3 regions of the Terribacillus sp. DMT04 genome follow, and region 1 is predicted to be linked to each of the others. Evidence: a T-box and tRNA genes for the amino acid it is inferred to sense, from the RefSeq annotation. Region 1 holds a T-box; the other regions hold tRNA genes.

Region 1 (7,340 bases):
TCCTCTTCGTCACTCTCCAGTGTTGGCATGGAACCTAAAAGACCCCAAGTGTACGGGTGCTTCGGATTGTAAAACACCTCATCGACAGTTCCAGTTTCCACAATCTTTCCTGCATACATAACTGCCACCCGGTCTGCAATGTTTGCTACAACGCCCAGGTCATGGGTGATAAAGATGATTGAAGTGTTCACTTTCTTTTGAATGTCCTTCATCAGGTCCAGAATTTGAGCCTGAATAGTTACATCCAATGCTGTTGTTGGCTCATCTGCTATGAGTACGCGCGGGTTACAAGCAAGTGCCATCGCAATGACGACACGCTGGCGCATACCGCCAGAGAATTGGTGCGGATATTGCTTCATACGAGCTTCAGGATTTGGGATTTGAACTAAGTTCATTAGTTCAATCGCTTTATTACGTGCTTCTTCTTTGCCTAGCTTTTGGTGCTTTAATAAGCCTTCCATAATTTGAGTACCGACTTTCATTGTCGGATTCAGTGAGGTCATCGGATCCTGGAAAATCATTGCTAATTCCTTCCCACGGATTGACTGCATATCTTTATCTTTTAATTTTGTAATGTCTTTATCATCAAACATAATAGAACCATCTTTAACATAACCGTGCGGCTTCGGAAGCAATCCCATCAATGCTTTTGTTGTTACCGATTTACCTGAGCCAGACTCTCCAACAATTGCAAGTGTCTCTCCTTTTTTCAGATCAAAGGAAACGCCCCTTACCGCCTGTACTTCACCGCTATGGGTATTAAATGATACTTTGAGGTCATTCACCTCAAGGATATTACCGTTTTTCAAGGTAGTCGCCTCCTTTTTTATTTCTTCATCTTAGGATCGAATGCGTCACGCAGTCCATCACCTAGGAGATTAAATACAATCATAAGAACTGAGATTAGAACAGCTGGGAACACAAGCAGTGATGGTGTTGTCAGCAATGTTTTAAATCCGTCATTAATAAGTGTACCAAGCGATGCTGCTGGTGAAGGTAGTCCTAGTCCAATAAAGCTTAGGAATGCTTCAAAGAAAATTGCTGAAGGGATAGAGAACATTGTGTTAACAATGATTAATCCCATAACGTTGGGTATCAAATGTTTTAAGATGATTTTTCTATTCGGCGCCCCTAGCGTACGAGCTGCAAGAACGAATTCTTGTCCTTTTAATTTCAGTACCTCACCACGTACAATCCTGGCCATACTAGTCCAGCCTGTTATTGTGAGCGCAATAATAATTGCTAAGATACCTGGATCAAGGACCAGTATCATTAAAATAACAACTACCAAGTTTGGTATACCAATAACGACTTCTAAGAAACGCATCATATAGTTATCAACACGGCCGCCATAATAAGCAGCAATACCTCCATAAGCAACACCAATTACCAAATCAATTAACGCTGCTGCAAAGGCAATCAGAAGTGATACTCGCGTACCGTCCCATACACGTGTCCATACATCACGGCCTAGTCGGTCTGTACCAAAGTAAAAATATTCATTTCCCAGCCCTTTAGCAGCATACTTATCATAAGTAGCTTTCACTGCTGCTGAGTTAGGAGTGCCATTCCCCTCACTAACAACCTCAAATTTTATAAAATCACTTGCATTATCATATTGGGTGTTCGCCTTCATTTTTGCAGTTTCGACATTATTACCATTGAAGGTTTTTGTTTCCATTCCATCCAAGCCTAGAAAAGAAACATTCTCCAAAACGGGTATCCTTGGACCCATTAAAGATCTATTTAGATCTTGATCTTTATATGAGTAGTCACTCACTATAGGAGCAAAGATGCTCATTAATAGAATGAAAAGCAGGATGAAAAATGAAATCATAAAGAATATATTTTTCCGTAAGCTTCTTACTGCATCTTGCAGCAAGGTGGAATTTTTTCTTGCTATTACTTCACTTTGGTCTTGCGTGCGATCGGCAGGACGAAAGAGGTTTTTATTCGGCTGTTTTTTTTGATTTTCCATATTCTCAGTCCTTTCCAGAAATCCGTATTCTAGGATCAATCAATCCATACAAGATATCAATGATTAAAATCATTACTATAAATACAACAGCAAAGAACATCGTTGTACCCATAATAATCGGGAAGTCATTGGTATTAACAGATGATACGAATTGCTCACCAATTCCTGGAACGGCAAAGATCTGTTCAATTACAAGCGTACCTGTAAGCAATCCAACAGCTAAAGGTCCCAAAATGGTAACCAAAGGGATTAAAGCATTTCGAATACCATGTTTGAAAATGATTGCAGGACCTGCTAAACCTTTTGCGCGCGCTGTTGTTATATAATCCTCATTCAGCACTTCAATCATTTCAGTTCTAATAAAACGTGCACAAGTAGCCATTGGGAAAATGGCTAATGCTATTGTTGGCAAAATGGAATATTCAAACCCACTCCATGTTGCGACCGGAAGCCATTGCCACTGCACCCCTACAAAATATTGTAGAAGTCCAGCAAAAACAAAAGATGGAATTGATGTTCCTAGAACAGCTATGATTGTTGCAGCGTAGTCTGTAATTCCGTTATGGTAGATTGCCGAAACTAAGCCAAGCAAAATACCTAAAATTGTTCCAATAATCAACGCTTGAATTCCTAGCTGTGCGGAAGGTCCAATTCGATCAGCAAGAATATCAGATACTTCTCGATTATCAAACTTAAATGATATACCAAGATCTCCTTGTACAAGACCCCCAAGATAGTTTACGTACTGGACTGGAATAGGATCATTTAAACCGTATTTCTCATAGATAACTTCCTGCTGTGCTTCTGTCAATTTGTTTGCGTTTGCCAATGGCGAACCAGGCAATAATTTCATTAACATAAAAGAAATTGTCGCTATTAGAAATAGTGTGATGATCATATAAATGATCCGCTGCCCTATATAACGTGCCATATGAGCACCTCCTAAATAATTTGTCGAAAAATTCCCTATAATTAGATAACTATTACCAATGGAAAAGAGAGTATATTCCGTGTTGGATATACTCTCTTCACCAGATTCATTTCGTGTAAGTTATTTTAGACTTATTCTACAGCAGCGTTATCTGCATAAGCCCACTTGTATTCGAAATCGTTACCAGCCGGGTTAGTGAATACACCTTTCACTTTTGGACTCCATAGGTACGCATTACCATCCTGCCATAGAGGTGCAATTGCTTTGTCATCTTCTAGCAAAATTTTCTCTGCATCCAAGAAGTTCTGCCAACGAGCATCTGGGTTTGTTGCATTTTCAGTTGCTGCTGCTTCAATTAGAGAATCATATTCTTCATTGCTGTATGCCATGTTGTTGTTTTCTCCATCCGTTACAAACAAGTCCAGGAAGGTATTCGGGTCGATATAATCTGGTCCCCAACCTGAGATTAGGATATCAAAATCACCAGCTGAATCTAAATCAAGTCTTTGTTGGAAAGGAACTTGTTTTGTTTCGACAGTAAGTCCTTCCAAGTTTTCTTCCAACTGTCCCTTAACATAGTCAACGATTTGACCAGAAGTCTCAGTATCACCAGTTAATATTTCTAATGTGATTTCTTCTTGTCCAAGTTCTTCTTTAGCTTTTGCCCAAGCTTCTTTTGCAGCATCTAAATCATAAGTGAGCAAATCACCGCTCGCTTCACGGAAGTCTTCCCCATCAGGACCGGTTGCAAGACCTTTAGGCACTAAACCATTTGACACTGTAGATCCATCATTAAGAACAACGTTTACTAATCCTTCTTTATCAACTGCTTGAGAAATTGCTTCTCGTGCATTAATATTTGCTAATGGCGTTTCTTCACCAAGACGATTTTGGTTAAGCTTTAGATACCAAGAAGACATAGTTGCAACAGGAATGTAAGCTGGATCATTAATACGCTGATCAACGAATTCCGCGGTCAATGGTGCACGGTCAACTTCTCCTGTATCGTACAAGTTCACACCTGTAGCAATATCTTTTACTACTTGCAGGTTGATTTCTTCTAGCTGAACATTTTCAGCATCCCAATAAGTATCATTCTTTTCGAATTTCATTGAGCTTCCATGGTTCCATTCAGTCATTTTGAAAGGTCCGTTAGAAAGCAAGTTTTCAGGTTCAAGCGCGTAATTTTCACCTTGTTCTTCAACAAATTTCTGATTTAATGGCATAAAAGTAGGGAAAGTGGTTAGAGATTCGAAGTATGGAGTTGGATTCTCCAATTGTACTTCAAGAGTGTAATCGTCTACTGCTTTAACTCCTAATTGGTCAACTTCCATTTCGCCTGAGTTAATAGCGTTAGCATTTTTAATAACGCCGCCCATCATATATGGACCGTATTCAGAACCAGTATCTGGATTGATTGCACGCTGCCAAGCGAAAACAAAGTCGTTTGCAGTAACCGGGTCTCCATTTTCCCACTCTGCATTTTCACGAAGTTTGAATGTCCAAGTCATACCATCTTCACTCACTTCAGGGTCGCCAGTAGCGATACCTTCTGCAAGAGAACCATCTTCAGCAAGACGATAAAGGCCTTCCTGCGTTTCCGAAGTCCACTGAATACCATATTGGTCATCAGCGAGTGATGAATCCATGGATGGTATCTCATCACCAATAATCAAATTAAATACCTGTTCTCCATTCGCAGAGCCTGAAGCGCTATCTCCGCTTCCGCCATCTCCGCCTGAGCTGTCAGAGCCGCCGGAACATGCTGCTAGGAATGAACTAAGTACTAAAACAAGTGCAACTAATAACCAGTTCTTCTTTCTCATGTAAAACATGACCTCCCCAAAAATTCTAAATTTTTTCAACATTCAACGAACAACTTGTTCGCAATTAGAATTATACAAGTTTTCTCACAATTTGTGCACCCCTAAATTTATAGGAATTTTACAAAAGTGCGAAAACATTGCATTTTCATAACGAAAAAGAGGACTATATACCTAGTTTGTAATGATGATTTTCTTCTTTATTTTATGTTATTCACACAATTTTACTGTGCATTAAACTTGATATCGCTCCTTTTACCTAAAAGATTCGATTACTAAAATACTAGAAAGCAATTATGATATAATGGTACATCATATTACGAAGGCGGTTTTTATTTTGCTTGGTAAAGGACATTTCATATTATTATTGGTCAACCTAATAATTATAAGCATCCTATTTTTCACTTCTGATGTACTGAACTTACTTACGTTCATTAATTCACTCTTTTACGTTGCTTTCTTTTATTTTGTCGTTGCTTTACTTTTATTTGTTATTAAAGGCAGAATATTGGATGGTCTCACAAGAAGCTTTCGCAGATTCGGAAAGATAATGAGTAGGGGATTATTTGATTTTGATGATAACGGTAGCCCCTCTCAATGGGTGAACCGCTCATTTCTACGGTATATGCAGTTCCAAGCAGCCGTCCTAATCGGTCTAATGCTTATCCTGCTGGCTATATATTACCTCATCTGACAGACCGGCTTGCAAACCGGTCGCAAGATGCATATAATAGTTAACTAACAAGTTTAAAAAAGCGAAGATGAAAATGTAGTACGGTACTCCTCTAGTTGAAGAGAGCTCGTGGCTGGTGTAAACGGGCACTATGAGTAGCGGAAAGTGGGTTTTCGGAGCTGCGGGGTTGTCTCCCGACGTTTTGGCAGGCGTTAACTGCGTTAAGTGATCCTTCAATAGAAGGGTAATGAGGGTGGCACCGCGGTCTATTCGTCCCTGCATACAAGCAGGTTAGCGAATGGATTTTTTTATGGACTTTTTTAGGAGGAAGATGACAATGAAGACAATCTTTTCAGGTATTCAGCCTAGCGGCAGTTTAACGCTTGGTAACTATATTGGTGCTCTTAGCCAGTTTCCAGCATTACAGGAAGAAAATCAATGCTACTTCTGTATCGTTGATGAACATGCGATTACAGTACCACAAGACAGATTAAAGCTAAAGAAGCAGATCCGCTCACTTGCAGCGCTATATCTGGCTGCTGGTATTGATCCAGAAAAATCGGTTCTTTTCATCCAATCGGAAGTGCCTGCGCATACACAGTTGGGCTGGATGATTCAATCAATTAGTTATATCGGTGAATTGGAACGGATGACCCAATTCAAAGATAAATCAGATGGTAAGGATGGCGTCTCTGCTGCTTTGCTTACGTATCCCCCGCTGATGGCTGCCGATATTCTTCTATACAATACCGATATTGTACCTGTCGGAGATGATCAAAAGCAGCATTTGGAATTGACAAGAAATGTGGCGGAACGGTTCAATAACCGATTCAACAACATATTCACTGTTCCAGATATCCAAATCACTAAAGTTGGCGCACGTATTATGTCTTTACAGGAGCCGACAAAGAAAATGAGCAAGTCAGATTCAAATCTGAAAGCTTCTATCTTTATCTTAGATGAACCGAAACAGATTGAGAAGAAAATTAAGAGTGCCGTTACGGATTCTGAAGGCATCGTGCGCTACGATAAAGAAAATAAACCAGGTGTCAGCAATTTGTTGACCATGTACTCTGTTGCGACGAATAAAACGATTGAAGAAAGTGAACAAGAATTTGCTGAGAGCGGTTATGGTGATTTTAAACAAGCGGTTGCGGATGCTGTTGTGAATATGCTTGCTCCGCTTCAGAAGCGTTATTATGAATGGCTGGAAAGCGATGAATTGGACGAGGTGCTTGATAAGGGCGCAGAACGCGCACAGGCAGCTGCCAACAAGACGTTAAGAAAAGCAAAAAAAGCGATGGGATTAGGTCGCGGCAAATAAAAAATGACCGGCAGTTTTATCTGCCGGTCATTTTTTATGACGTTTTTGCCTGGTCGCTTTGTTCTAATTCCCATAGTTTTTCGTAAAACGGCTGCCCTTTTACCATCTTTTCACAAAGTTCTTCTTGTTTTCTGCTCCAGCCAACCGAGACACCTTCGTATAGTTTTTTCCATGCTTCTTGGAAGTTCAAGGACCGATTCACATGATATTCCTCCGGCTTCCATTCCGTCAGCCAGTAGCGGACCTGTTCGAGATTCTCGCTCGTTTCCAGCTGATCCATCGCCATCATAAGCAGCTGCTTTAACTGCCTTTCCTTCCGAGTCAATCCGACCATCAAGTCAGGTTGAAGCGATAAGATATGATACTGTTTCTCATCCTCTCCTGTCCGCCATTCAAAGCTCTCCGGCTGTGCATCTTCAATCATCTGATAAACAAGCCGCTCTTGCCTGGGAATCAGTCGGCTTTTCCGAACAGGAGTGATATATCCCATCGTATCAACCGCCAGAATGGCTTTTCCGTTCGTTACAATGCATGCATAATCGATCGCAATCCGCTCTTGATTTTTTCGCAAGAAAGCTTTTCGGTGAATCAAGTCCAGCATTGCTTTCGGC
Region 2 (7,340 bases), 210 kb from region 1:
ACCACGAGAGTTGGTAACACCCGAAGTCGGTGAGGTAACCTTTTGGAGCCAGCCGCCGAAGGTGGGATCAATGATTGGGGTGAAGTCGTAACAAGGTAGCCGTATCGGAAGGTGCGGCTGGATCACCTCCTTTCTAAGGATAATTGGAACTACTACTTCGTAGTAGACAAATCGTAATTGGTTGTTTGTTCAGTTTTGAGAGATCAAACTCTCTTGTGAACCTTGAAAACTAGATAAGAAACAACATGCCAGAACATCAAACTTTAAAGCAATGACAATTTTTATTGTCGCAAATTTTTAGCATCATGCGTTTAATTAGTTAAGTGAAGAAGGGCGCACGGTGGATGCCTTGGCACTAGGAGCCGATGAAGGACGGGACTAACACCGATATGCTTCGGGGAGCTGTAAGTAAGCTTTGATCCGGAGATTTCCGAATGGGGGAACCCACTATTCGTTATTGGATAGTACGTATCACTGAATACATAGGTGATATGAGGCAGACCCGGGGAACTGAAACATCTCATTACCCGGAGGAAGAGAAAGAAAAATCGATTTCCTGAGTAGCGGCGAGCGAAACGGAATTAGCCCAAACCAGAAGGCTTGCCTTCTGGGGTTGTAGGACACTCCTTTGGAGTTACAAAGAAACCATGTAAATGAAGCGGCTTGGAATGGCCCGCCATAGAAGGTAAGAGCCCTGTATTTGAAATGTGGTTTCCTCCGGAGTGTATCCTGAGTACGGCGGAACACGTGAAATTCCGTCGGAATCCGGGAGGACCATCTCCCAAGGCTAAATACTCCCTAGTGACCGATAGTGAACCAGTACCGTGAGGGAAAGGTGAAAAGCACCCCGGAAGGGGAGTGAAATAGAACCTGAAACCGTGTGCCTACAAGTAGTCGAAGCCCGTTAATGGGTGACGGCGTACCTTTTGTAGAATGGACCGGCGAGTTACGATCCCCTGCAAGGTTAAGTTGTATAGACGGAGCCGCAGCGAAAGCGAGTCTGAATAGGGCGATATAGTAGGTGGTCGTAGACCCGAAACCGTGTGATCTACCCATGTCCAGGGTGAAGGTCAGGTAACACTGACTGGAGGCCCGAACCCACGCACGTTGAAAAGTGCGGGGATGAGGTGTGGGTAGGGGTGAAATGCCAATCGAACACGGAGATAGCTGGTTCTCTCCGAAATAGCTTTAGGGCTAGCCTCAAAGGATGATGGTTGGAGGTAGAGCACTGATTGGACTAGGGGCCCTCATCGGGTTACCGAATTCAGTCAAACTCCGAATGCCAATCAATCTACTTTGGGAGTCAGACCATGGGTGATAAGGTTCATGGTCGAAAGGGAAACAGCCCAGACCGCCAGCTAAGGTCCCAAAGTGTGTGTTAAGTGGAAAAGGATGTGGCGTTGCTTAGACAACCAGGATGTTGGCTTAGAAGCAGCCATCATTTAAAGAGTGCGTAATAGCTCACTGGTCGAGTGACGCTGCGCCGAAAATATACCGGGGCTAAACACACCACCGAAGCTGCGGATTGACATCTACGATGTCAGTGGTAGGAGAGCGTTCTAAGGGCGGTGAAGGTCGATCGTGAGGACGGCTGGAGCGCTTAGAAGTGAGAATGCCGGTATGAGTAGCGAAAAAAGAGTGAGAATCTCTTTCATCGAAAGCCCAAGGTTTCCTGAGGAAGGCTCGTCCGCTCAGGGTTAGTCGGGGCCTAAGCCGAGGCCGAAAGGCGTAGGCGATGGACAACAGGTTGATATTCCTGTACCACCTAAATCCGCTTGAACGATGGGGGGACGCAGGAGGATAAGGAAAGCGCGCTGCTGGTTATGCGCGTCCAAGCCGTGAGGAAGTTGAGCAGGCAAATCCACTCAACAATATTCCAGGCGGTTATGGGGAGGGAAATTTAGTACCGAAGTTCCTGATTTCACACTGCCAAGAAAAGCCTCTAGTGAGGAAATAGGTGCCCGTACCGCAAACCGACACAGGTAGGCACGGTGAGTAACCGAAGATGATCGGGAGAACTCTCGTTAAGGAACTCGGCAAAATGACCCCGTAACTTCGGGAGAAGGGGTGCTTCTTTTTAGGAGAAGCCGCAGTGAAAAGGCCCAAGCGACTGTTTAGCAAAAACACAGGTCTCTGCAAAGCCGTAAGGCGAAGTATAGGGGCTGACACCTGCCCGGTGCTGGAAGGTTAAGGGGAATGGTTAGGGACTTCGTCCCGAAGCTGTGAACCGAAGCCCCAGTAAACGGCGGCCGTAACTATAACGGTCCTAAGGTAGCGAAATTCCTTGTCGGGTAAGTTCCGACCCGCACGAAAGGTGCAACGACTTGGGCACTGTCTCAACGAGAGACCCGGTGAAATTATACTATGCGTGAAGATGCGCATTACCCGCGACAGGACGGAAAGACCCCGTGGAGCTTTACTGTAGCCTGATATGGAATGTTGGTACAGCTTGTACAGGATAGGTGGGAGCCTTAGAAACCGGAGCGCTAGCTTCGGTGGAGGCATCCGTGGGATACCACCCTGGCTGTATTGACATTCTAACCCAGAACCGTTATCCGGTTCGGAGACAGTGTCAGGTGGGCAGTTTGACTGGGGCGGTCGCCTCCCAAAGAGTAACGGAGGCGCCCAAAGGTTCCCTCAGAATGGTTGGAAATCATTCGTAGCGTGCAAAGGCAGAAGGGAGCTTGACTGCGAGACCTACAAGTCGAGCAGGGACGAAAGTCGGGCTTAGTGATCCGGCGGTGCCGTATGGAAGGGCCGTCGCTCAACGGATAAAAGCTACCCCGGGGATAACAGGCTTATCTCCCCCAAGAGTCCACATCGACGGGGAGGTTTGGCACCTCGATGTCGGCTCATCGCATCCTGGGGCTGTAGTCGGTCCCAAGGGTTGGGCTGTTCGCCCATTAAAGCGGTACGCGAGCTGGGTTCAGAACGTCGTGAGACAGTTCGGTCCCTATCCGTCGTGGGCGTTGGAAGTTTGAGAGGAGCTGTCCTTAGTACGAGAGGACCGGGATGGACGCACCGCTGGTGCACCAGTTGTTCCGCCAGGAGCATAGCTGGGTAGCTACGTGCGGAAGGGATAAGTGCTGAAAGCATCTAAGCATGAAGCCCCCCTCAAGATGAGACTTCCCATCATTTTAAATGAGTAAGATCCCTCAGAGACGATGAGGTAGATAGGTTCGAGGTGGAAGCGTGGTGACACGTGCAGCTGACGAATACTAATCGATCGAGGACTTAACTAAAAACGAAAAGCGAAAGAAACCGTTTAGAAACGGAGGAATAAGTGAGAAAGCCCGGAGTGAAGTGTATTTCTTCACGCAGGGATTTATCGCTTAAGCCGTAGTTTCTGGTTTCTGTAGCTGGATCTAGCTCAACGCAGCTAGAACTTAGTAAGTCAACGCCAAAGACCAAGCACTCCGGTGCTTGGCAGCGCATGAGATGTAAAAGCATGAAGTTTCTTATCTAGTTTTGAGGGTTCATCCAATTGAATTCTTGATTTGTCTGGTGGTAATAGCGAAGAGGTCACACCTGTTCCCATGCCGAACACAGCAGTTAAGCTCTTCAGCGCCGATGGTAGTTGGGTTCGCCCTGCGAGAGTAGGACGCTGCCAGGCAATCTTGATTATTCCACAGTAGCTCAGTGGTAGAGCTATCGGCTGTTAACCGATCGGTCGCAGGTTCGAATCCTGCCTGTGGAGCCATGGAGAGCTGTCCGAGTGGCCGAAGGAGCACGATTGGAAATCGTGTAGACTGTTAACGCGGTCTCGAGGGTTCGAATCCCTCGCTCTCCGCCATAAGACTTACATAGATGGCCCGTTGGTCAAGCGGTTAAGACACCGCCCTTTCACGGCGGTAACACGGGTTCGAATCCCGTACGGGTCACCATTATACTTTATCAAGACCAATCCTGGAGGATTAGCTCAGCTGGGAGAGCATCTGCCTTACAAGCAGAGGGTCGGCGGTTCGAGCCCGTCATCCTCCACCATATGAATTTAACTTCATATCTATTACCTTTTATTATCGCGGGGTGGAGCAGGGGTAGCTCGTCGGGCTCATAACCCGAAGGTCGCAGGTTCAAATCCTGCCCCCGCAACCATATTAGTTCACTTTCTACGTCGGCTTGCTTCTTAGCAGTGAACAAGGGGAGTACTCGAAGAGTGCAACCATATTATCTTTTAAAGGGAGTACCTGAAAGGTGCAACCATATTAGTTCACTTTCTACGTCGACTTGCTTCTTAGCTAGTGAAATTGATAATCTATTAAGTGGTCCGGTAGTTCAGTTGGTTAGAATGCCTGCCTGTCACGCAGGAGGTCGCGGGTTCGAGTCCCGTCCGGACCGCCACTTATACAACATGTATATCTTATGTATGGCTCGGTAGCTCAGTCGGTAGAGCAACGGACTGAAAATCCGTGTGTCGGCGGTTCGATTCCGTCCCGAGCCACTCTAATCGGAGGGATAGCGAAGTTGGCCAAACGCGGCGGACTGTAAATCCGCTCCCATCGGGTTCGTAGGTTCGAGTCCTACTCCCTCCACCATAGGGGTATAGTTCAATGGTAGAACAACGGTCTCCAAAACCGTCGATGTGGGTTCAACTCCTACTACCCCTGCCATTTTATTTTAATTCTATGGCGGTCGTGGCGAAGTGGTTAACGCACCGGATTGTGGCTCCGGCATTCGTGGGTTCAATCCCCATCGATCGCCCTCTATATAGCTTTTAGGCTATAGCCAAGAAAAAGGGTAGGATTCCTAGTGGAATCCTATGCCTATATCTTATGCGAAAGTAGTTCAGTGGTAGAACACCACCTTGCCAAGGTGGGGGTCGCGGGTTCGAATCCCGTCTTTCGCTCCATAATATTGGCGGCATAGCCAAGTGGTAAGGCAAAGGTCTGCAACACCTTGACCACCGGTTCAAATCCGGTTGCCGCCTCCATTGCATTTGCAATATGCCGGTGTGGCGGAATTGGCAGACGCGCACGACTCAAAATCGTGTTCCGCAAGGAGTGCCGGTTCGACCCCGGCCACCGGTATCATCAGACAGTATGCCAAAGCTGTCAAATTAAGACGCTAACGTTAAGTTAGGGTCTTTTTTGCGTTCAATTATTTATTAAAAGATATAGATGGGACGTATACTATGTATCAGGTCAAGCAGTTTCTCTTACTAGGGTAAAGAACTTTGAAGAGGATTATTCTATGTAAAAAGTGAAGATAAATTATCGAAGTAATTTCCGGGAGATAATAAACATAGATTTTAGGAATGAGTTTGGATTCACTTGATAGAACGATGTAAATATCCTCCTCTTCATTACTAGTTACAGGAGTATCAAATTTAGGTGCATAGGTTTACTTAAGAGCTGTTATAACTGCTGCTGCTGATTCATTAGAAAGTGCTTTTGTATAGTTAGTTCTTGATTTATTAAGTAGTAGCAATAATGCAGATTTGTATTATAAAAGCGTTGTTTGATTGAGCTTGTGAATTTTCCTGCGTTTTTCTGTTTTGTCCCGCTTAAGTAAAACCGTTAAGCTATTCGTCATGTTTATTTACTCAGAAATTTTAGCTGTTAATATTATCTGGAGGAGAATGTGTATGGCTCAAATATCAATTCAGGAATTAACTGTAAAAAATATGTATGCATGTCTAAACCTAAAGCTAGCAGAGGATCAAGTTGCTCGAATTGCTCCTAATGTCTACTCTATTGCAGAGTCTAAGGTACATTCCAATTTTACACCGTACGCCATACATTTGGATGATGAAGTTATAGGTTTTGTGATAACGGAATATGATCCAGACGAGATTGAAGAAAGGAAGCATTGGATTCCTAGATTTATGATTGATGTCTCTTATCAAAGAAAAGGATACGGGAAAGAGGCAATGCAGCAAGTCATAGATATGCTTAATAAGAATGATGACTGTCATTATATTGGTCTTTCAACAGAACCAGATAATTATTCGGCACTTCGATTTTATGAATCACTTGGATTCATAAACACAGGCGAGTTGTTAGAGGAAAGTGAAACTATTTTACTTTTAAAAGTTAGTCGGTAACCTTTGATAAATATCTTATTAGAAAGATAAAGTGAACAATAGCATTCTTCAACAAACTGCAGTACTTTAGTCTGAGAATATTTATTAAGGCGTTTGCTAAACAAGCATCCTCTCTTACCTATAAGAACAAAAGGAGTTAGGTGAATGCGCTCACCTAACTCCTTTTTAATTAATTGATTTTCTCAGCTTTACGAAGAGGAAGTACTTCCATATCGACAGCTAAGTTTTCTTTTCTATTTTTGCTTCCTTTCCAGAAGAACAGAGCAGTGATGATGGCTGTTATGATAATACCTCCTGTATGTGCTGTCCCATAGGATAAGCCAAAACCGAGATTACTATCGTAAAGGATGTAAGTTAACACCATATCAGTAATGAATAACGCTGGAAGTAAGGCGATGAAGTAGTTTTTCTTTTTCACAAACAGATACATGGTGCCGATCCAAAGAGCAAGTGCTGCCGTTCCTTGGTTGGCAAATGAGAAATAGCGCCATAAGAGATTAAAATCAATGGTTGTTAACCAGTAGGAAACTACAAACATCGGAATCGCAATCGCTAACCGTTTTGCTGTTTTGGTCTGGCTTATATTGATGTAATCGGCAATAATATTTCGTGCTGCTCGGAACGCTGTATCACCAGAGGTAATTGGTAACACTACTGCACCAAGAACGGCTATTGTACCGCCAACCGCTCCTAGTAAGGTCATGGAGATTTCACTAACTACCAGGGAAGCTGTACCCTCATTTATTAACCCTTGCAGACTTTGTCCATCAAAGATTGTCATTGCGGCGGCTGCCCATATCATTGCGATAACACCTTCGGCAATCATCATGCCGTAAAAAATATAACGTCCTTGTTTTTCATTTTGTGTTGTTCTTGAGATAAGTGGAGATTGTGTTGCGTGAAATCCTGATAATGCACCACAAGTAATTGTTAAGAATAGTATCGGAAATATGGGTGAATTAGCCGGGTGCATATTTGTTAATGATAATTCAGGGATTGAATAGCCTTTAATTAATAACGCGGCACCTACAGCGATTGTACCAATAATTAATAGAGCTCCAAAATACGGATAGACGCGCCCAATAATCTTATCAATTGGGAGAATAGTAGATAAAAAATAATAAGCAAAGATAACGAGAATAATAGCTACTAAAGCAACCCTGCCATCAATTAAATTATGCAATAGTGAGGCTGGTGTTGTAACAAATACGGTACCAACCAGCAATAAAAGCAGTAAAGCAAAAACGTTCACTAAATGACGGGAAACTTTGCCTAGAAACTTTCCGGCAAGTTCCGG
Region 3 (7,340 bases), 190 kb from region 1:
GTATTTGGTTAAAGAGGTTGCAGATATTCTGGAGCACCGTCTTGAAATGGAATCAGTTGTCGGAGAAGGCACGACATTCCGTATCATTTTCTCTAAAACGCAGAACCTTACAGCGATGTAAGGTTCTTGAAAGCATAATCGATAGTGCGACGTACAGCAGACAGGATATGCTAGGAGCGTAATAGAGAGGAGAATAATGATGCTTAATCTTATAAAAGTAAGTAAGGTTTACGAAGGGAAAGTAGCGTATCGAGCTCTGACGGATATTAATCTAGAGGTAGAAAAAGGCGAATTTGTTGCCATTATGGGACCATCCGGAAGCGGAAAAACAACACTGCTGAATATTATTTCCACAAATGATACCCCAACGACTGGACAAATAGAACTAGAAGGGGAAAATCCGCATCTGCTAAAGAAAAATGCTTTGGCTAAATTTCGTCGTAACGAATTAGGGTTTATATTTCAGGACTTTAACTTATTGCATACACTAACTGTTCAAGAAAATATTGTGCTGCCATTAACACTAGACGGAGCTCGTGTCAGTGATATGCAGCAAAAAGCGCAAGCTATTGCAGAAAACCTTGGCATCGCTCCCATCATGAACAAGCGCACTTATGAGATATCTGGAGGACAGGCGCAGCGGGTAGCAATTGCCCGGGCGATGATTCATGAACCGAAGCTGCTGTTGGCTGATGAACCCACAGGTAACTTGGATTCAAAAGCGTCCAAAGATGTTATGAAAATGCTCGTGTCTATTAATGAAAACAATAAAACAAGCTTGTTAATGGTAACGCATGACCCGCAAGCAGCCAGTTATTCGGATCGTGTGGTGTTTATCCGGGATGGAAAGCTGCATTCCGAAATCCTTCGCGGAGAGAGCAGGCAGGCATTCTTCCAGAAGATCATTGATATGCTTTCACTGATGGGGGGAGATGGCAATGACTTTTCGTCAGTTCGCGTTTAGGAACGTATTACGCAACAAGCGACTGTATATTGCATATTTCCTCAGCAGTCTGTTTACGGTAATGGTATTCTTCACTTTTGCCATCTTTGCATTCCATCCAGCTTTTTCAGGAGGCTCTATTAATAAGAATGTAATGATCGGAATGGCTGCTTCTGGCGGAATCATTTATGTGTTTTCTTTCTTCTTTATTCTCTATTCAATGAGCGCTTTCATTCAATCGAGAAAGAAAGAATTTGGTTTGCTAATTAATCTTGGTGCTTCAAACAAGCAAATTCGGATTATGGTATTTTTGGAGAATATCTTAATTGGATTCTTTTCTACAGTTGGCGGAATTTTAGCTGGTTTGGTTTTTGCAAAAGCGATTCTTTTAATTGCGGAAAATGTACTAATCATTGACGAATCGCTCGATTTTTATTTTCCTATGCTTGCGATTGTGGTGACATTTGTCAGCTTTATGCTCCTGTTTTTCTGTATCTCCATGTTTGTTGCATTCATTTTGCGCACAAATAAATTGGTAGATTTGATTAAAGGTGATAAGCAATCCAAAGGAGAACCAAAAGCGTCTATTGTTCTTTCCATACTTGCAGCTTTACTACTTTTCGCAGGATATGGTACCGCTTTGGCTGTGAAGGGGTTTGGAGTTGTTGCAGCCATGATACCAGTGATCATCGTTGTTACACTGGGGACGTATATTTTATTTACCCAATTGAGTGTGTATTGCATCCGTCTTTTAAAAGATAACAAGTCCATCTTTTGGCGCAAAACAAATATGTTGTTTTTCTCTGATTTATCTTTCCGAATGAAGGACAATGCCAGAACCTTCTTTATGGTGGCGATTATATCAACGGTTGCATTTAGTGCGATTGGAGCACTGTATGGATTTCAGTCGTACCTCACCAAAGGAGTAAAGGAGATGAATCCTTACACCTATACGTATAGTCCGTTTTTGGATGACAGCAAAGAAGTAATTGAAAACGATTTGGAGCAAGTTAATACAATCTTGGAAGAAGAAAACGTAGACGCCGAAATGGAATTGGCAGAGCTCGGCTATTTTGACACAACAGAAGATTTTACGGTTTTAATCGCGAAAGCATCGGTTTACAATCGCTTTGCGGCTTTGATTGACGAAAAGGAGATTCATCCTGAGGATAACGAAGCAATCATAATTGAGCAGAGTGATGCGATGATGACGCAGCAAAAAGCAAGTGAAGTACTGATGAAATCGACGGTCCCATTACAAGATGGCCAGGAGATCCAACCAAGCACTGTTATTAAATCTGCTGTATTAGCTGAAGTGAATGGCTACTATGTCGTAAGCGACGCTGTTTATGAACAGCTGACATTACCAGTTAGAACGGAGACAAATGCGGTATGGCAAGCAAATGGAACAAACGAAGAGCAAGTTATACAGGCGGGAGAAAAATTAGCGCAGCAAGTGGAGCATAAGGTGTTTTCTGTTGATTACGCACTCTATGAAATCAATAAAGCATATGGACCGATTCTATTTATTGGCTTGTTTATTGGCATTGTATTCTTTGTTTCAGCTGGGAGCTTTCTTTATTTCCGACTATTCATGGATATAGATGAAGAAAAGCGCAAGTTCCGCTCGATTGCCAAAATTGGATTAACACAATCTGAGCTGAAGAAAGTCGTTACACGACAGATTGCCATTTTGTTCTTCTCGCCAATTGTTGTCGCGCTTATCCACGGTGCCGTAGCGCTAACTGCATTATCGCGCTTGTTTAACTACAATCTAACTGCAGAAGCTGGCTTTGTATTAGGAAGCTTCGCATTCATCCAGGTAATTTATTTCTTGGTTGTACGATTCTTCTACGTGAAACAAGTGGAGAAGATGATACTTTAAGAAAGGCTTCTTTTTAAAGTGAAGTGTGTATTACGTAGTAAGCGAAACTGAAAGCTGCTGGTATATTGTGTCCAGCGGCTTTTTCTATTGCAGGTACAAGCCTATTCTTAAAATAGGGAAGAGAGCAGGAACTTCTAACTATTCGGCGAGAAGCAGTACGAGCAGCAGTACGAGAATCACTTTGACTGGAAAAGAAGCAAAAGTAGTCAGTGCAGGAATATACAGTTACAAATGTACGAAAAGAGACTGTTACCAGATTTACATCATATATAAAAAAGTGTTGCGTATTTTGGACGTGCAGTATATTATAGTTAAGGTTGTTATATAAAGACTTTGTTAAGTCAGTCGACTTAGCAAAATGCACGTCAGAACAAAAAATAACTTTTCTTAAAAAAACTATTGCATTTCGTCTTTAGAGCATATATAATATAATTTGTCCTTGAGAAAAGGCAACAAGATACATAAGAGGTCTGGTGGTAATAGCGAAGAGGTCACACCTGTTCCCATGCCGAACACAGTAGTTAAGCTCTTCAGCGCCGATGGTAGTTGGGTTCGCCCTGCGAGAGTAGGACGCTGCCAGGCAATCTCGATCATTCCACAGTAGCTCAGTGGTAGAGCTATCGGCTGTTAACCGATCGGTCGCAGGTTCGAATCCTGCCTGTGGAGCCATTGGAGAGCTGTCCGAGTGGTCGAAGGAGCACGATTGGAAATCGTGTAGGCTGCTAACGCGGTCTCGAGGGTTCGAATCCCTCGCTCTCCGCCATAAGACTTACATAAATGGCCCGTTGGTCAAGCGGTTAAGACACCGCCCTTTCACGGCGGTAACACGGGTTCGAATCCCGTACGGGTCACCATTATACTTTATTAAGACCAATCCTGGAGGATTAGCTCAGCTGGGAGAGCATCTGCCTTACAAGCAGAGGGTCGGCGGTTCGAGCCCGTCATCCTCCACCATATGATTTAACTTCATATCTATATTACCTTTTATTATCGCGGGGTGGAGCAGGGGTAGCTCGTCGGGCTCATAACCCGAAGGTCGCAGGTTCAAATCCTGCCCCCGCAACCATATTAGTTCACTTTCTACGTCGGCTTGCTTCTTAGCAGTGAACATGGGGAGTACTCGAAGAGTGCAACCATTATTATCTTTTAAAATGGAGTACCTGAAAGGTGCAACCATTACAGTTCACTTTCTACGTTGATTTACTTCTTAGCTAGTGAAATTGATAATCTATTAAGTGGTCCGGTAGTTCAGTTGGTTAGAATGCCTGCCTGTCACGCAGGAGGTCGCGGGTTCGAGTCCCGTCCGGACCGCCACTTATACAACATGTATATGTTACATATGGCTCGGTAGCTCAGTCGGTAGAGCAACGGACTGAAAATCCGTGTGTCGGCGGTTCGATTCCGTCCCGAGCCACTCTAATCGGAGGGATAGCGAAGTTGGCCAAACGCGGCGGACTGTAAATCCGCTCCCATCGGGTTCGTAGGTTCGAGTCCTACTCCCTCCACCATAGGGGTATAGTTCAATGGTAGAACAACGGTCTCCAAAACCGTCGATGTGGGTTCAACTCCTACTACCCCTGCCATTTTATTTTAATTCTATGGCGGTCGTGGCGAAGTGGTTAACGCACCGGATTGTGGCTCCGGCATTCGTGGGTTCAATCCCCATCGATCGCCCTCTATATAGCTTTCAGGCTATAGCCAAGAAACAGGTAAGGATTCCAACCGGAATCCGATACCTTAAGTTTATGCGAAAGTAGTTCAGTGGTAGAACACCACCTTGCCAAGGTGGGGGTCGCGGGTTCGAATCCCGTCTTTCGCTCCATAATATTGGCGGCATAGCCAAGTGGTAAGGCAAAGGTCTGCAACACCTTGACCACCGGTTCAAATCCGGTTGCCGCCTCCATTGCATTTATAACATGCCGGTGTGGCGGAATTGGCAGACGCGCACGACTCAAAATCGTGTTCCGCAAGGAGTGCCGGTTCGACCCCGGCCACCGGTATCACAAGGCATTATGCCTTAGAAAGGACTTAGGATAATTATTCCTAAGTCCTTTTTTTATTTGTAAAATTTCTCAGCTGCTTAACAAACAAACTTAGCATGTAGGTAAGGTAAAAAAAGAAATGGGGACAACTTCATATGTTACAAAGAGTCGATTCTTTAGATAGTATTATTGCTATTATTCCTGTAATAAAAGCTTCCGTACCAGCAGATTTATCAATAGCAGTATGTGATTTACAAAAGTTCGTTGCCTACTTTCCTGGTGAAGAGATTGATCTGAATATAAAGAAGGGACAAGAACTTAATCCTAAAGAACCGTTAGCTATAGCTATAAGAGAAGATCGTTATTTACAAGAAAATGTACCAGCAGATTTTTATGGCTTTGAGTTTACTGGTACCGCCAATCCGGTACAGGATAGAAAAGGTAACATTATTGGAGGAATTGCAGTTCAATTAAGAAGGCAAACAGAATTGAGAACGATTGCAGACCAAATTTCAATCTCTCTTTCTCAAGCAAATGAACAAATTGATCAGATTAAATCAGGTTCAGCTTCTTTAGAGAGTCACTCCCACGAGTTGCTCAAGCAATCGCACAAAGCTGGTGAAGATGTCAGTCAAACAGCTGAAGTCTTGACTATTATTAAGCAAGTGGCAGATCAGACGAATTTATTAGGATTAAACGCTGCCATTGAAGCTGCGCGTGCCAAGGAATATGGTAAAGGATTTGAAGTTGTAGCCAAAGAAATACGTAAATTATCTAATGAAACTGTTGCATCAACAGACTCTATCAATAAAACAATGAATCAAATGCAACAAACAGCCCAGCAGATGGGAATTTATATAGAAAAGGTAGCAGCTGTTGGAGAAGAACAAGCAAATTCCATTAAACAGACATCCGCTTTTATCGAAGAAATTAAAGTAATGGCAGATAAGCTGAATCAGTTTGCGAATAAGTTGTAGATTTAAAAATCAATATTTTTATAATAAACTGATTGTTATATAAGGGAGGAGAGAACTATAATTTAGTTCTCTTTCCCCCCTTAGTTTTTAAAGCTCAATCATGATTTAGCAGAGGCTTCTTTAACTTGAACAACCACTAGTTCGCAGTGGAAATCAACATTTATAGAACTAACAACACATGGAAGATTCACTTAAAATCAGATGCCACAGAAGATGTTTTGATGCAAGCATAGTTCCTGTTTGACAGAAACTGCTTGTTACAAGGCAATGCAATAAAGAAAATTTATGAGCTTACTTGTACAGGTGATAAAGGTAATTACTTTTGCCTTAAGAGCGGAGAGCATAAACACTTGATGGAGCATATAGGAGTTCAGCGTGAAGTGAAGGATGTCACTTCTGTTAAAATGAACCTTATATCGCTTATTGATAAATGCTTTGAAATTTTTGTGGTTGAGGAATCCTAGGGAGTAAGTTTCAAGTTATTATTTAAAAAGAGCTTCTATCTATAGTAAGATTACAAATGCGTCACAACATAATATACACCAAGGAGGAGAAAGAATCTTGAAAATAATTGTTACCAGTCTATTTGTTAATGATCAAGCCAAGGCATTGACATTTTACTCCGAAATACTAGGCTTTACAAAAAAGAATGACGTCCCCGCAGGAGAATACAGATGGCTAACACTAGTTTCTTCAGATGATCAAGGAGGTACCGAGCTTTTACTCGAACCAAATATTCATCCCGCCGCAAAAGAATATCAGACGAAAATCTTTTCTGAAGGTATACCAGCGACCATGTTTGGGGTTGCTGATATACATCAAGAGTACAAACAGTTAAAGGAAAAAGGCGTGGTATTCACGATGGAACCGACAAAGGTGGGAGAAAACACGATTGCTGTTTTCGATGATACATGTGGTAATCTTATTCAGTTATTGCAGCAATAACTGCAAAAATGTTGTGATAAATCCAAGCTGCATTATAAGTTAATTGATAAAATACCAAAATAGAGCCTTATAAGGCTCTATTTTGGTATTTTAATTAGTCATCCAACCCCATCGACTGCTTATACCCTTCCAAATAAGGCATTTCTACTGGGCTTCCTTTTTCGAAGGAGCTCATGGCGCGGTGCCAGTTTGGGTAGAGAGGTGCTGGTCGTGCTGCTGACTCAATTAGGTTGTGTTCTTCTTGGGTCAGTTGCATGTCAAAGGAATCGATGTTTTCTTTTAATTGTTGTTCATTGCGGGCTGCTATAACAATTGGGCCGACGTTTGGACGGTCTTTAGTCCAGGTGTAAGCGATTTGCGGTACGGATGCGTTATGGTTGGATGCAACTTCTTCGAGTGCATCGATTACTTTGTAAAGGCGTTCTTCATCCTGTACCCAAGGCTCTGGCCAGCCTCCGCCTTGGCGGGTGTTTTCTGGTGCTGTTTTATTGCGTCCTATTTTACCATTAAGAAGACCTTCACCAAGCGGGCTCCAGATCATGTTGCCGATACCAAGTTCTTTTCCTGCTGGAAGCAGCTCATATTCTGCTTCGCGTGCTTCTGGTGTG

Evidence for each region. The T-box of region 1 lies ahead of trpS (tryptophan--tRNA ligase). A T-box ahead of a tRNA ligase gene usually reads a tRNA of that ligase, here a tRNA-Trp.
Region 2: it has a tRNA-Trp gene. The T-box ahead of trpS (tryptophan--tRNA ligase) is inferred to sense a tRNA for this amino acid. The anticodon was not compared.
Region 3: it has a tRNA-Trp gene. The T-box ahead of trpS (tryptophan--tRNA ligase) is inferred to sense a tRNA for this amino acid. The anticodon was not compared.

What each region holds. Positions count from the first base shown of each region.
Region 1 covers NZ_CP077639.1:1,099,348-1,106,687, reverse strand. Annotated here, with positions in the region: gene KS242_RS05925 (ABC transporter ATP-binding protein) at 1-809, opposite strand, end outside; gene opp3C (oligopeptide ABC transporter permease) at 827-1,978, opposite strand; gene opp3b (oligopeptide ABC transporter permease) at 1,983-2,909, opposite strand; gene KS242_RS05910 (peptide ABC transporter substrate-binding protein) at 3,041-4,735, opposite strand; gene KS242_RS18300 (DUF3899 domain-containing protein) at 5,037-5,426, shown strand; T-box leader at 5,482-5,686, shown strand; gene trpS (tryptophan--tRNA ligase) at 5,743-6,729, shown strand; gene KS242_RS05895 (YjbA family protein) at 6,764-7,340, opposite strand, start outside.
Region 2 covers NZ_CP077639.1:892,014-899,353, forward strand. Annotated here, with positions in the region: rRNA gene KS242_RS04800 (16S ribosomal RNA) at 1-133, shown strand, start outside; rRNA gene KS242_RS04805 (23S ribosomal RNA) at 318-3,242, shown strand; rRNA gene rrf (5S ribosomal RNA) at 3,501-3,613, shown strand; tRNA gene KS242_RS04815 (tRNA-Asn) at 3,626-3,700, shown strand; tRNA gene KS242_RS04820 (tRNA-Ser) at 3,702-3,793, shown strand; tRNA gene KS242_RS04825 (tRNA-Glu) at 3,810-3,884, shown strand; tRNA gene KS242_RS04830 (tRNA-Val) at 3,909-3,984, shown strand; tRNA gene KS242_RS04835 (tRNA-Met) at 4,021-4,095, shown strand; tRNA gene KS242_RS04840 (tRNA-Asp) at 4,265-4,341, shown strand; tRNA gene KS242_RS04845 (tRNA-Phe) at 4,369-4,441, shown strand; tRNA gene KS242_RS04850 (tRNA-Tyr) at 4,450-4,535, shown strand; tRNA gene KS242_RS04855 (tRNA-Trp) at 4,537-4,610, shown strand; tRNA gene KS242_RS04860 (tRNA-His) at 4,629-4,701, shown strand; tRNA gene KS242_RS04865 (tRNA-Gly) at 4,775-4,849, shown strand; tRNA gene KS242_RS04870 (tRNA-Cys) at 4,857-4,930, shown strand; tRNA gene KS242_RS04875 (tRNA-Leu) at 4,946-5,027, shown strand; gene KS242_RS04880 (GNAT family N-acetyltransferase) at 5,585-6,043, shown strand; gene KS242_RS04885 (carbon starvation CstA family protein) at 6,213-7,340, opposite strand, start outside.
Region 3 covers NZ_CP077639.1:905,693-913,032, forward strand. Annotated here, with positions in the region: gene KS242_RS04915 (sensor histidine kinase) at 1-121, shown strand, start outside; gene KS242_RS04920 (ABC transporter ATP-binding protein) at 200-964, shown strand; gene KS242_RS04925 (ABC transporter permease) at 939-2,828, shown strand; rRNA gene rrf (5S ribosomal RNA) at 3,298-3,410, shown strand; tRNA gene KS242_RS04935 (tRNA-Asn) at 3,423-3,497, shown strand; tRNA gene KS242_RS04940 (tRNA-Ser) at 3,500-3,591, shown strand; tRNA gene KS242_RS04945 (tRNA-Glu) at 3,608-3,682, shown strand; tRNA gene KS242_RS04950 (tRNA-Val) at 3,707-3,782, shown strand; tRNA gene KS242_RS04955 (tRNA-Met) at 3,820-3,894, shown strand; tRNA gene KS242_RS04960 (tRNA-Asp) at 4,066-4,142, shown strand; tRNA gene KS242_RS04965 (tRNA-Phe) at 4,170-4,242, shown strand; tRNA gene KS242_RS04970 (tRNA-Tyr) at 4,251-4,336, shown strand; tRNA gene KS242_RS04975 (tRNA-Trp) at 4,338-4,411, shown strand; tRNA gene KS242_RS04980 (tRNA-His) at 4,430-4,502, shown strand; tRNA gene KS242_RS04985 (tRNA-Gly) at 4,576-4,650, shown strand; tRNA gene KS242_RS04990 (tRNA-Cys) at 4,658-4,731, shown strand; tRNA gene KS242_RS04995 (tRNA-Leu) at 4,747-4,828, shown strand; gene KS242_RS05000 (methyl-accepting chemotaxis protein) at 4,966-5,787, shown strand; gene KS242_RS05005 (VOC family protein) at 6,349-6,732, shown strand; gene KS242_RS05010 (aldo/keto reductase) at 6,827-7,340, opposite strand, start outside.